One region of the Lentzea xerophila genome, then DNA from elsewhere that is predicted to be linked to it. Evidence: predicted binding sites of a transcription regulator. Region 1 holds the regulator's gene; the other holds the start of a gene.
The links. The regulator HspR, encoded in region 1, represses chaperone genes until heat shock. The targets are predictions, from matches to a motif close to ANNTTGAGTNNNNNNNACTCAANNT.
Positions count from the first base shown of each region.

Region 1 (6,110 bases):
GCGCGCGTGCTGATGAAGCTCAAGCGCGACGCCGAGGCCTACCTGGGCGAGGAGATCACCGACGCGGTCATCACCGTCCCCGCCTACTTCGAGGACGCGCAGCGCCAGGCCACCAAGGAGGCCGGCCAGATCGCGGGCCTCAACGTGCTCCGCATCGTCAACGAGCCGACCTCGGCCGCTCTGGCCTATGGCCTCGACAAGGGCGAGAAGGAGCAGACCATCCTGGTCTTCGACCTCGGTGGCGGCACGTTCGACGTCTCGCTGCTCGAGCTCGGCGACGGCGTGGTCGAGGTCCGGGCGACCTCCGGTGACAACCACCTCGGCGGTGACGACTGGGACCAGCGCGTCGTCGACTGGCTGGTCGAGCGCTTCAAGCAGGCCAACGGCATCGACCTGACCAAGGACAAGATGGCCCTGCAGCGCATCCGCGAGGCCGCGGAGAAGGCGAAGATCGAGCTGTCCAGCTCGTCGCAGGCGTCCATCAACCTGCCGTACATCACGGTCGACGCGGACAAGAACCCGCTGTTCCTCGACGAGACGCTGTCGCGCGCCGAGTTCCAGCGCATCACGAACGACCTGCTCGAGCGCACCCGCGCGCCGTTCAACAACGTGATCAAGGACGCCGGCGTCTCCGTCGGCGACATCGACCACGTCGTGCTCGTCGGTGGCTCGACCCGCATGCCCGCCGTCGCGGAGCTCGTCAAGGAGCTGACCGGCGGCCGCGAGCCCAACAAGGGCGTGAACCCGGACGAGGTCGTCGCCGTCGGCGCCGCCCTGCAGGCCGGTGTCCTCAAGGGTGAGGTCAAGGACGTCCTGCTGCTCGACGTCACCCCGCTGTCCCTCGGCATCGAGACCAAGGGCGGCATCATGACCAAGCTGATCGAGCGCAACACCACGATCCCGACGAAGCGTTCCGAGACCTTCACGACGGCCGACGACAACCAGCCGTCCGTGCAGATCCAGGTCTTCCAGGGTGAGCGCGAGATCGCGGCGCACAACAAGAAGCTCGGCATGTTCGAGCTGACCGGCCTGCCGCCCGCCCCGCGTGGCGTGCCGCAGATCGAGGTCACCTTCGACATCGACGCGAACGGCATCGTCCACGTGTCGGCGAAGGACCTCGGCACCGGCAAGGAGCAGTCGATGACGATCACCGGTGGCTCCGCGCTGCCGAAGGACGACATCGACCGCATGGTCAAGGACGCCGAGGCCCACGCGGAGGAGGACAAGCGCCGCCGCGAGGAGGCCGAGGTCCGCAACCAGGCCGAGACGCTCGTCTACCAGACGGAGAAGGTCGTCAAGGAGAACGACGACAAGCTCCCGGCCGAGATCAAGGACAAGGTCAACGCCGCGATCGCCGAGGCGAACGAGGCGCTCAAGGGCACCGACATCGCCGCCATCAAGACGGCCGTCGAGAAGCTCGCGACCGAGTCCCAGGCCATCGGCCAGGCGATCTACGCCAACGCGCCGGGTGCCGCGGGCGCCGAGGCCCCTGGTGCCGACGCGCCGGGTGCCGCGGGTGCGGACGCCAAGAAGGACGACGACGTCGTCGACGCCGAGATCGTGGACGAGGACGAGAAGAAGTGACCGAGCCGAGGCACGCCGCCCCTGACGAGGAGCAGCCTCAGGTCGTCGTGAACGACCGGCGCCGGATCGACCCCGAGACGGGCGAGGTCCGGTCGCCGGCCCACGCCGCCGCCGACGAGGAAGACGCTGCTCCGGATTCCGAACCACTGGTCGCCGAGGTCGTGGACTCCGTCGCCGCCGAGCTGAAGACCCAGCTCGACGAGCGCACCGCCGACCTGCAGCGGCTCACCGCCGAGTACGCGAACTACCGCAAGCGGGTGGAACGCGACCGCGAAGCGGTGATCACCAACGCGAAGGCGTCCGTCGCCTCCGAGCTGCTCTCGGTGCTGGACGACATCGAGCGGGCCGCCGCACACGGCGACCTGACCGGTGCGTTCAAGGCGGTGGCGGACAAGCTCGTGTCCACGTTGTCGAAGACCGGCCTGGAGCCGTTCGCGCACGAGGGCGAGGCGTTCGACCCGTCGGTGCACGAGGCCGTGCAGCACAGCACGTCCCCGGACGTCGAGGGGCCGACGGTCACCGCCGTCCTGCGCCGCGGCTACACGTTCGGCGACAAGCTCGTCCGGCCCGCGCTCGTCGCGGTGACCGACCACGAGCCTGCTGCCGCACCGCAGGCCGAAGAGAACTGACGAGAGGAGGAGACGTCCGGTGAGTGCTAGGGACTGGATCGAAAAGGACTTCTACCGCGAGCTGGGCGTCTCCTCCGAGGCGTCGGCGGACGAGATCAAGAAGTCGTACCGCAAGCTCGCCCGCGAGCTGCACCCCGACGCGAACCCCGGTGACGCCAAGGCCGAGGCCCGCTTCAAGTCGGTCTCCGAGGCCTACGGCGTGCTGTCGGACCCGGCCAAGCGCAAGCAGTACGACGAGGCACGCCGCCTGTTCGCCGGCGGTGGTGGCTTCCCCGGCTCCGGTGGCTTCGGCTCCGGCGGCTTCGACGTCAACGACCTGTTCGGCCGTGCCGCGCAGGGCACCGGTGGCGGCGGCCTGGGCGACCTGCTCGGCGGCCTGTTCAACCGGCGTGGCGGCGCGGCGGGCGGTTCGCCCACGCGGCCGCGTCGTGGCGAGGACGTCGAGACCGACGTCCGCATCGACTTCACCGAGGCGGTTCGCGGGGCGACGGTGCCGTTGCGCCTGTCCTCTCCCGCCGCCTGCACGACGTGTGGTGGTTCGGGTGCCAGGCCGGGCACCACGCCGCACACCTGCGCGACCTGTTCCGGCTCCGGCCTGGTCACCCGCTCGCAGGGCGCGTTCGCGTTCAGCGAGCCGTGCCGTGACTGCCGCGGCACCGGCCGGATCATCGACGACCCGTGCCCCGAGTGCGCCGGCGACGGCGTCAGCACCCGCACCCGCACGCTGACCGTGCGGATCCCGTCGGGTGTCGACGACGGCCAGCGGATCCGGCTCGCGGGACAGGGCGAACCGGGCCGCAACGGTGGCCCGAACGGCGACCTGTTCGTGCGCGTGCACGTCAACCCGCACAGCGTGTTCGGCCGCCAGGGCAACGACCTGACGCTGACGGCGCCGATGACGTTCTCCGAGCTGGCGCTCGGCACGACGTTGACCGTGCCGACACTGGACGGCAAGGTGACCTTGAAGGTGCCCGCGGGCACCGGCTCCGGGCGGGTGCTGCGGGCGCGGGGCAAGGGGATCACGAAGCGGGACGGGTCCGCGGGCGATCTCCTGATCACCCTGGAGGTCGCGGTGCCGAACAACCTCTCGTCCGAGGCCCGCAAGGCCCTCGAGGCCTACGCCGACGTGACCACTGACCATGATCCGCGCGGTGAGTTGAACGCGCTGCTTGAAGGGCGGTGAGTTCGGTGGGTTTTCCGTTCCCTCCCGGGACCGATGAGGACACGCCGTTCTTCGTGATCTCGGTGGCGGCCCAGTTGTCGGGGCTGCACGCCCAGACCCTGCGCTCCTACGACCGGATGGGCCTGGTCTCCCCCGGCCGCACGTCCGGTGGCGGGCGCCGGTACTCGATGCGCGACATCGTGCTGCTGCGCGAGGTCCAGCGGTTGTCGCAGGACGAGGGCGTGAACCTCGCCGGCATCAAGCGGATCATCGATCTGGAGAACCAGGTCGACGCCCTGCGAGCACGGGTCAGCGAGTTGACCCAGGAACTGGCGCAGGCGCACGCGGCGGCCGACGCCGCGGCCGCCGCGGTGCACGCGTCCTACCGGCGCGACCTGGTGCCGATCCGGCAGGAGACCGCGCTCGTGGTGTGGAAACCCAAGCCCAGGAAATAGGCCGAGCGCTTCTGACGCGCTGGGTCAGCGCTCTTCGAAGTAGAACCCGGTCTCCAGGTCCTCCAGGAGGCCGGGTTCCCGCGGTTCCCAGCCCAGCAACGCCTTCGTGCGCTCACTCGACGTGGGTGCGTCGCGCGCGACCATGTCGGTGAGCGGGCCGAAGTGCTCCGCCGCCCGTTCCGCCGTAATGCTCTCGACGGGAAGGTTCAGCTTCCGTCCGATGACCTCGGCGATCGCCCGCAGCGGCACGGCCCCCTCGGCGACCGCGTGCAGCACCGCGTTGGCGGGAGCCCGTTCGACGGCCAGCCGGTACAGCCGCGCCGCGTCCAGCGTGTGCACGGCGGACCAGCGGTTCGCGCCGTCGCCGGGGTAGCCGGACACGCCGGTGGCACGGGCGGTCCTGACCAGGATCGGGATGAAACCGGCCGTGTCCAGTGCACTGTGGACGGTCGGTGGCAGCACGACGACCGAGCCCCGCACGGTGGTGGCGTCGATGATCAGGTTGCGTGCGGTGCCGCGGGAGTGGTCGTCGGGGACGCGCTCGTCCTCGGTGGCCGTGTGGCCCAGGCCGGAGTAGGACAGCGTGCCGGCGGTGCCGACCAGCGTCTTGCCGGTGCCGGACAGCTCGTCGAGGAACGCCCGGACGACCGCGATGTCGGCGTCGGAGGCGCCCCGGTAGTCGCCGGAGAACATCTCCTCGTGCTTGAACGCCAGGTGGACCACGGCGTCTGCCTCGGCCGCCCCCTTGCGCAGCCCGTCCAGGTCGTCGAGATCGCCTCGCCGGACGGCGACGCCCTGGGCTTCGAGCCTGGCGGCGGACGCGTCCGAGCGGGCCAGCCCGACGACCTCGTGCCCTGCCCGCAGCAGTTCCGGGACCAGCGCCGACCCGACGTGGCCGCTGGCGCCTGTGACGAAGACCTTCATGACACTCCTCGAAGTGATGCGACTTGGTCTCATCAACAGTAGCAGAGTGATGAGACTGAGTCGCATCACTTAGACTGTGCGGCATGGGTCGATGGGAGCCGGACGCGCGGGAGCGGTTGGTGCGCGCCGCACTCGACCTGTTCAGCGAGCAGGGGTACGACAACACCGCGGTCGCGCAGATCGCCGAACGCGCGGGCCTCACGAAGAGCACGTTCTTCCGGCACTTCCGGGACAAGCGCGAGGTGCTGTTCAGCGGGCAGGAGGCGCTGTCCGGCCTGCTGGCCGGCGGAATCGCCGGTGCGTCCGAGTCGGCGGAGCCGCTGGCCGCGGTCGAGGCGGCGCTGGCGGCGATCTCCGCCGGGTTCACCGAGGAGCGCCGGGAGCACGGACCGCAGCGGCTGGCGGTGGTCGCGAGCAACGTCGAGCTGCGCGAACGCGAGGCGTTGAAGATGGTCGGGTTCTCCACCGCGATGGCGGACGCGCTGAGGCAGCGCGGCGTGCCGGAACTGGAGGCGAGCGTGGCGGCCGAGCTCGGCCTGCTGGCGTTCCGGCGCGCCTACAGCGGCTGGCTGGAGACCGGCGGGGACTTCGCCGAAGTCGCCCGCCGGTCGCTCGCCGACGTCCGTGCGGCGGTCACAGCTCTAGACCCGCGTTCCGCACATGGGGGTTGATCAACTTTGGTGATCATTTCCGAGGTGGGATTTGATCATCTTGGCCTGGTTGGATCAACCTCTAGCAGGGCCAGGAGTGTGGCCTGTAGTGGTGGTGGTTGCGGGATGCCGGGAGGTTCGTTCGCGGTGGCAGGGATGAGCCGGAGCCGGGCCAGCGCCTCGAAGATCAGCCGGCCGGTGGGTTTGGCGGGGCGTCCGACGTAGAGTCCGTCGAGTGTGGTGTGCGGGGCGATCGCGAGTCGTGTCTGGCGTTCGATCAGGCAGAAGATCAGCAGTGCCAGGCAGATCACGGTGATCAGCGCGGCGATGCGCCGGTTGTTCTTGAGGAACAGCGGCGCCACCGCGAGTGGTCCCTTGAACGCGCCGTAGCGGCGTTCGACGGTTTCCTGGCCCTTGTAGCGGCGCAGCACTTCGGCCGTGTCGGCGTCGGCGGGATGAAGGTTGGTCAGCAGCGCGTGCCAGCCGTCGAGGGCGGCCTCGGCGGCCAGGGCCTGGTCGTCGAACTCCCAGGCCAGGGCGGGTTTGCTGGTGGCGGGGTCGGTGCTCACCGTGGCGCGCAGCAAGGCGCTGACCCGGCGGGCCTTGCTGATCGTGGCGATCCGGGCGGTGACTGACGCGGCGTCGGGATAGTGCCGGCTGCCCAGCCCGCGTGCCAGCCGCCCCAGGTCGGCGCGGGCCTGGGCGA
Region 1 covers NZ_CP194934.1:8,577,699-8,583,808, forward strand. Annotated here, with positions in the region: gene dnaK (molecular chaperone DnaK) at 1-1,584, shown strand, start outside; gene grpE (nucleotide exchange factor GrpE) at 1,581-2,213, shown strand; gene dnaJ (molecular chaperone DnaJ) at 2,233-3,396, shown strand; gene ACRSBM_RS41230 (heat shock protein transcriptional repressor HspR) at 3,402-3,830, shown strand; gene ACRSBM_RS41235 (SDR family oxidoreductase) at 3,855-4,754, opposite strand; gene ACRSBM_RS41240 (TetR/AcrR family transcriptional regulator) at 4,838-5,425, shown strand; gene ACRSBM_RS41245 (IS1634 family transposase) at 5,461-6,110, opposite strand, start outside.

Region 2 (6,110 bases), 8.2 Mb from region 1:
ATCAGCTGCGGGTCGGCGAGATATCCCTTGCGCTGCAACAGGCCGTGCAGCTTGCCGAGCTTGCCCTGCATGATTCTCGGCACGCTGCCCATCGACCCGGTCACGTCGAACAGCACCGCGATCGGTGTCGAGTCGGCGTGGTCGGGCGAGTCGCGGCACTCGCGGAACGCCACCTTGAACGGGTCGAGCGACGGCGCGGCCTTCCAGCTCGCCGCGGGTGCCGACTTCATCGAGGCGGTGTAGCCGAAGTCCGCGATTCCCTTGGCCGCGCGGAAGGTCTTCGCCGCGGCGTAGGCGTTGTCATCCCACTTGCCGTGTCCCATCGTCATGCTCCTGTCTTCTTGGGAAGGACGAACGGGCGGAAAACCCGTGCGCCGTAAAGGTCTTCGAGCAGGTCGTCGTACTCGCCGAGCAGGTCGACGGCGTCAGGTCGCCGCGACGGGCGGTCCTGCAGGCATCCACGAGCAAAGGCCTTCTGCCGATGTTCGTTGTGCGCCAAGAGGTCGAGCATCAGCGCGTGTGCCATGTGGACGTCCGTCGCCGCGGTGACCGGTTCGCCTGCTTCGACTTCCGGCGGGTAGGTGATAGTGCGGCTGGTCGCGAGGAGCCGCTGGCCTTCCTCGACGGCGAACGACCAGCCGGCCAGCACGATCCCGTGCTGCCGCGGGTGCACCATGACGTTCTCGGCGGTCACGGCGCCGTGCACCAGGCCGATCTGGTGTGCACCGGCCAGTGCTTTGAGCAGCCTGCGATGCATCCACGCGTAGTCGCGCCCGTCGAGCCCTTCCGGGAACGCGCGCCGAACGTCCGCGAGCGTCACGAAACCGTCCAGCAGCGGGTCGAGCACTGTGAAGGCACGCGAGCCCTTGGCGACGTCGCCCGACGTGTCGAGCAGGCGCGGATAGAAGGGGCGCAACCACTGGTTCTGGTCGGTGAAGCTCTCCAACGCCCGCAACGCCTGCCACTCACCGTGCAGCAACGGGTTGAGAGCCGGGTTGCGCACCACCTTGACCACGTACGGCCCGTCCGCCTCGTACAGGTTGGCGATGCTGCCAGCCGCGAACGGTTCCCCGATGCGGTAGACGCCGGTCTCTGTTCTCATCTCGACGGTCGTGCTCTGCGTCCACTCGTGGTGCAGGCGGGTCAGCATCGCCGCTGCCGCGTGTGCCCTCGTGTTGCCCGGTCCGACCACATCAGGGTGCAGCACCGAGGCCAGCGTTCGGTACAGGCGCCGTGCCTGCTTGCGCTGGGCGGGATCGGCGGTGCGAGGCCCGAACAGCCCCTCGGCCGATCCGGCTCGTTCCACCAGCTCCAGTGCCTCCGCTGTCGTGACCATGGTTTGAGTCTATGCGACTCAAACCCGGATTGCAACGCTGGCGTTCGTGAGCGGACTCATGGTGTTCTCCTCCCCGGCGGCCGGGTACCCGGCCTCGATACGGGAGGAGGAAATGTGCTGTTCGTCGTCATGGGCTGCTCTGTGGCTTTCGCACTGCTCGTCGTCGAGGTGGTCCACCGGCTGGTGCGCCGCTTCACCCACAGCGGCAAGATGTACCGGCCCGGCCAGGTGTTCGGCGCTCTGCTGGCCGCGCAGATAAGCCTCAGCGTGTACCCGGTCGACGCTCCGGTCGTGCTGCACGCGCTGGGCATCGCGTTGATCCTCGCCGGAGCGTGGTTGCTGGCCGCGCTCGTCAGCACCCTTGTGGACATTTCGCTGTCGCGGATCCGCACGGACGTCACGGACAACCGGCACGCGCGGCGGGTGCACACGCAGGTCACGCTGGTCCGGCGGCTGGTGCTGGTCGTCATCGGCGTGCTGGCGGTCGGCGCGATCCTGATGACTTTCCCCGGAGCACGGGCCGTCGGGTCGACCGTGCTGGCCTCCGCGGCGGTCATCGGTGCGGTGGCGGCGTTCTCCGCGCAGTCGTTGCTGGGCAACCTGATCGCGGGGCTGCAGATCGCGTTCAGCGACGCGGTGCGGCTCGACGACATCGTGGTGGTCGAAGGCGAGTGGGGACGGGTCGAGGACATCACGCTGACGTACGTGGTGCTGCACCTGTGGGACGACCGGCGCCTGGTGCTGCCGACCTCCTACTTCCTGAAGACCCCCTTCGAGAACTGGACCCGTACGCAGTCGGCGTTGCTCGGGACCGTCGAGATGGATCTGGACTGGACGGTGCCGGTCGAGGCGATGCGGCAGGAGATGCGGTCCATGTTGGAGGCCAGCGACCTGTGGGACGGGCGGGTGTCCGTGTTGCAGGTGACGGAGGCGACGCACGGGTTCGTGCGGTTGCGTGCGCTGGTCAGCGCGGCCGACGCCGGCAAGCTGTGGGACCTGCGCTGTCTCACGCGCGAGCACCTCGTCGACTGGGTGCAGCGCCAGCACGGCGGCTCGTTGCCGCAGGTGAGGACGCGGACGGTCACCGGCGCCAAGCGGCAGCAGCCGGCCAGCGACCAGCACACGGACGCTCGCGTGTTCGGGGAGAGCGCGGACGGGACGCTGCGGGAGCAAGCGTTTGCGGGACCGAAGCAGTAGTGGATGCCACCAGACTGACCACATGAGAACCGGAGATCAGGTCGTTCAGGGGCTGCCGTGGCGGTGGCGGGCGCAGGGGACGATCTTCATCATCGGCGGGCTCGGGTTCCTGTTCGACGCGTGGGACGTCACGCTCAACGCGTTCCTGATCCCGCTGGTCGCCGCCGAGTGGGGGCTCAGCCTGGGTGAACGCGGCTGGGTCGGCACGGCGAACCTGATCGGGATGGCGGTCGGCGCGTTCGTGTGGGGCTCGATCGCGGACACCATCGGGCGCAAGAAGGCGTTCAGCCTCACGATCGGCATGTTCTCGCTGTTCACCGTCCTGGGCGCCGCCTCGCCGGACTTCGTGACGTTCTGCGTGTTCCGGTTCCTGGCGGGCGTCGGGCTCGGCGGGTGCATCCCGGTGGACTACGCGCTGGTCGGCGAGTTCACCCCGGCCAAGGTGCGCGGACGGGTGCTGGCGGCGATGGACGCGTTCTGGCCGCTGGGCGCGACGCTGTGCGGGCTCACCGCGGTCTACCTCGCCGACCTGGGCAGCTGGCGGCTCCTCATGCTCACGATGGTGCTGCCCGCGCTGCTGCTGTTCTGGATCCGGCGGTCGATCCCCGAGTCACCGATGTTCCTGGTCGCGAAGGGCCGCACGGCAGAAGCCAAGAAGGTCATCGACGACCTCGTCGCGCGGACCGGGGCGCCGAAGGAGCAGTGGCGGCTGCCGGAGCCGCAGAACGTCCAGCGCCTCTCCGCCAAGGCGATGTTCACGCAGCTCAAGGACATCTGGCAGTACGACCCGAAACGCACGGCAGCGTTGTGGGTGCTGTTCCTCGCGGTGTTCCTGCTCTACTACGGCGCCGTCACGTGGCTGCCGAGCATCCTCAAGGCGCAGGGGTACGGGACGTACGCGGCGTTCATGGTCACGACCCTGACCGTCGCGGTGGGCATCGTCGCCGCGCTGGCCAGCGCCTGGCTGGTGGACGCGTTCGGGCGCAAGTGGGTGATCGCGATCAGCGCGCCCCTCGCGGCGGTCGCGCTCACGCTCTTCGCGGTGCAGCTGAACGTGGACTGGGCGGCCAAGGTGTGGATCACGCTGTTCGGGATGCTGATCCAGGTCACGATCCCGGCGCTGTACGCGTTCGCGCCCGAGCTCTACCCGACGCACCTGCGGGCCAGCGGGTTCGGGTGGGCGTCGACGGTCAGCCGGATCGGCGCCGGGTTCGTGCCCGTGCTGTTCGGGGCGCTGCTGTGGCCGCACCTGGGGCTGGCCTGGACGTTCGCGGTGATCGGTGCGGTGGTGGTCGCCGCGGTGGTCGTGATGATGTTCGCGGTGCCGGAAACCCGCATGCAACCGCTCGCGGAGCCCGTTCCGTCCTAGACCCATGAGAAGACCGCTCGCCGTCGCGTTTTGCGCGCTGGCTCTCGGTGGCTGTGGTACGAACGGGATCGAAACCGTGCCGTATGCGGAGGTCCCAGTCGTGTCTTCAGCCAAACCGGACAGGAACCGGATCGAGCAGGCAAAGCGCGACGGCCACCTCACCGTGCCACTGATGATCTCCGTGCAGCCGGGACGCGACAAGGAGGTCGAGCGGGCACTGACCGAGCTGGGCGCGACCGTCGAGTCGCGCGATCCCAGAATCGGCTACCTGCGCGCCGAGATGCCGGTCGACAAGGTGGAGGACGCGTATCTGATCACCGGCGTGTCCAGGGTGGACCTGGACGAGCCGCTCGGCAACAAGCTCCCTGAACCGTAGAAAGCCCCAGGATCTCGTGGACCCTGGGGCTTCCTACGTTGCTTCCAGCTACTAGCCGACTGCTTCGAACTGCTAGCTGACTGCCTGGACGATCACGGCACCGCGGCCGACGACGTTCTCGTCCGCCGTGCGCACCTCGAGCTCACCGCGCAGCACGCGGCCGGCACCGGGCTGGCCCAGCGGCGTGATGACGCCCGTGATGTTCCACGACGCACCGGCGGCGCGGTCGGCGTTGGTGTCGTTCACCGTCAGCGTGCCGAGAGCAGCCGAGGTGTAGACGTCGAAGTAGTCGTACTCCGTGGTGCCCGCGGGCACCGCGTAACCGTCCACCACGACGAGCCACGCGCCGGCCGCCGGGTTGGTCACCGTCACCGACTCCTCCGAGTCCGCGTCCGCCGACTGACCGGCGAGCACGCAGGCGCCCGTCGTGCAGTTGTACACGAACAGGTCGAGGTCAGCGCCCTGGTCGGAGGTCCTGCCGATCGTGGCGGTGAGCCGCGACGCGCCGGCGCCGACCGCGACCTGGTACTGCTGGGACGCCAGGTTCTCGATCGTCGGACGTGCCTGCTTCGCGCTGCCGACACCGCCCCCTGCGACACGGCCGTTGAACACGGCCTGCGTGTTCGAGACCGTGTAGCTGCGCTCGATCGGGGTGCCGATGGCCGCGGACGGGATGACGTCCGGGTTCGGGCTGATCGACGTGCCCAGCACGGACGCGGTCACCGAGTACGGCGCCACGTCGGCGTCGGAGGTGCGGCGCGCCTCGACCACGATCTCCCACACACCGGCCATCGGGTTCGCGACCGTGCGGCTGGTGGGGGTGCCGCCGGCACAACCGGCGCCCGCGTCCGGGTTGTAGCAGTTGGTCGAGCTGGTCACGTCGAGCGGCACACCCTGCGGGGTGAAGCGCAGGAAGCGGACCTGGCCCTTGCCCGCCTCGGCGCCACCGGCGGCCATGTCGATCTTCAACGCGCTCGTGCCCTTGGGCACGTTCACGAAGAGGCTGGTCGACTGGTTGCGCGCGATCGTGCCGGACTTGGTGGTCGAGAACTTGTTGGCGGCGTTGAAGTTCTCCGCCGCGAACACGGTGTTCAGCGTCTGCACGTCGACGCCGGGGGTCTCCGGGTTGTCGAGCTGCAGGACGGCGCTGTGCGCGCCCGCCGACTTCGCCTTGACCTTGACCGGGAACAGCACCGGCGTGTTCAGCGGCAGCCTGACCTTCTTCGCCGCGCTGAACGTGCCGTCGTTGCCCTTCCACGAGACCTTGTACGTCTCGTCGTCGTGGCCCGTGGTGCGGGTCAGCGTGTAGGTGCGGGTGTACTCCTGGCCCGCGGTCACGCCCTCGCGGTCGTGGATGCCGACACCGACGTTCGGGGTGGCCAGCAGTCCACTGAGGACGGTGTTGACCGGAACGGACGTGGTGACCTGGTCCGGCACGGAGTGCTTGTCCAGCAACCGCCACGCGGCGTTGGTGTTGAACAGACCGGCGCCCTGCTCGTAGGCACCGAGGGTGCTCACGAAGTTCGCGCTGCGCTGGATCGCGTAGCGCAGCTCGGCGCTGGTCGGCCGCTGGCCGTCGTGCGTGGCCTTGAACGCGCTCACGAGCAGCGCGGCGGCACCGGTCGCCTGCGGGGCGGCCATCGAGGTGCCGTTGAACATCGAGTAACCGGCCGGGAGCTCGTACGTGCCGGCCACCGGGCCGGGGCTCTGCCAGCGCGGCGTGGTGGAGATCGCCGAACCCGGCGCGACGATGTTCGGCTTGAAGCCGCCGTCCTCACGCGGGCCGCGCGACGAGAAGCCGTGCAGGTTCTGCTTCTGCGCGGTCTTCGAGC
Region 2 covers NZ_CP194934.1:379,613-385,722, reverse strand. Annotated here, with positions in the region: gene ACRSBM_RS01955 (hypothetical protein) at 1-329, opposite strand, end outside; gene ACRSBM_RS01950 (adenylate cyclase) at 326-1,336, opposite strand; gene ACRSBM_RS01945 (mechanosensitive ion channel family protein) at 1,451-2,533, shown strand; gene ACRSBM_RS01940 (MFS transporter) at 2,556-3,902, shown strand; gene ACRSBM_RS01935 (hypothetical protein) at 4,003-4,278, shown strand; gene ACRSBM_RS01930 (S8 family serine peptidase) at 4,351-6,110, opposite strand, start outside.
Region 2: a site for HspR is predicted at 1,337-1,361, ahead of ACRSBM_RS01950 (adenylate cyclase). Genes of this name have one in related genera too.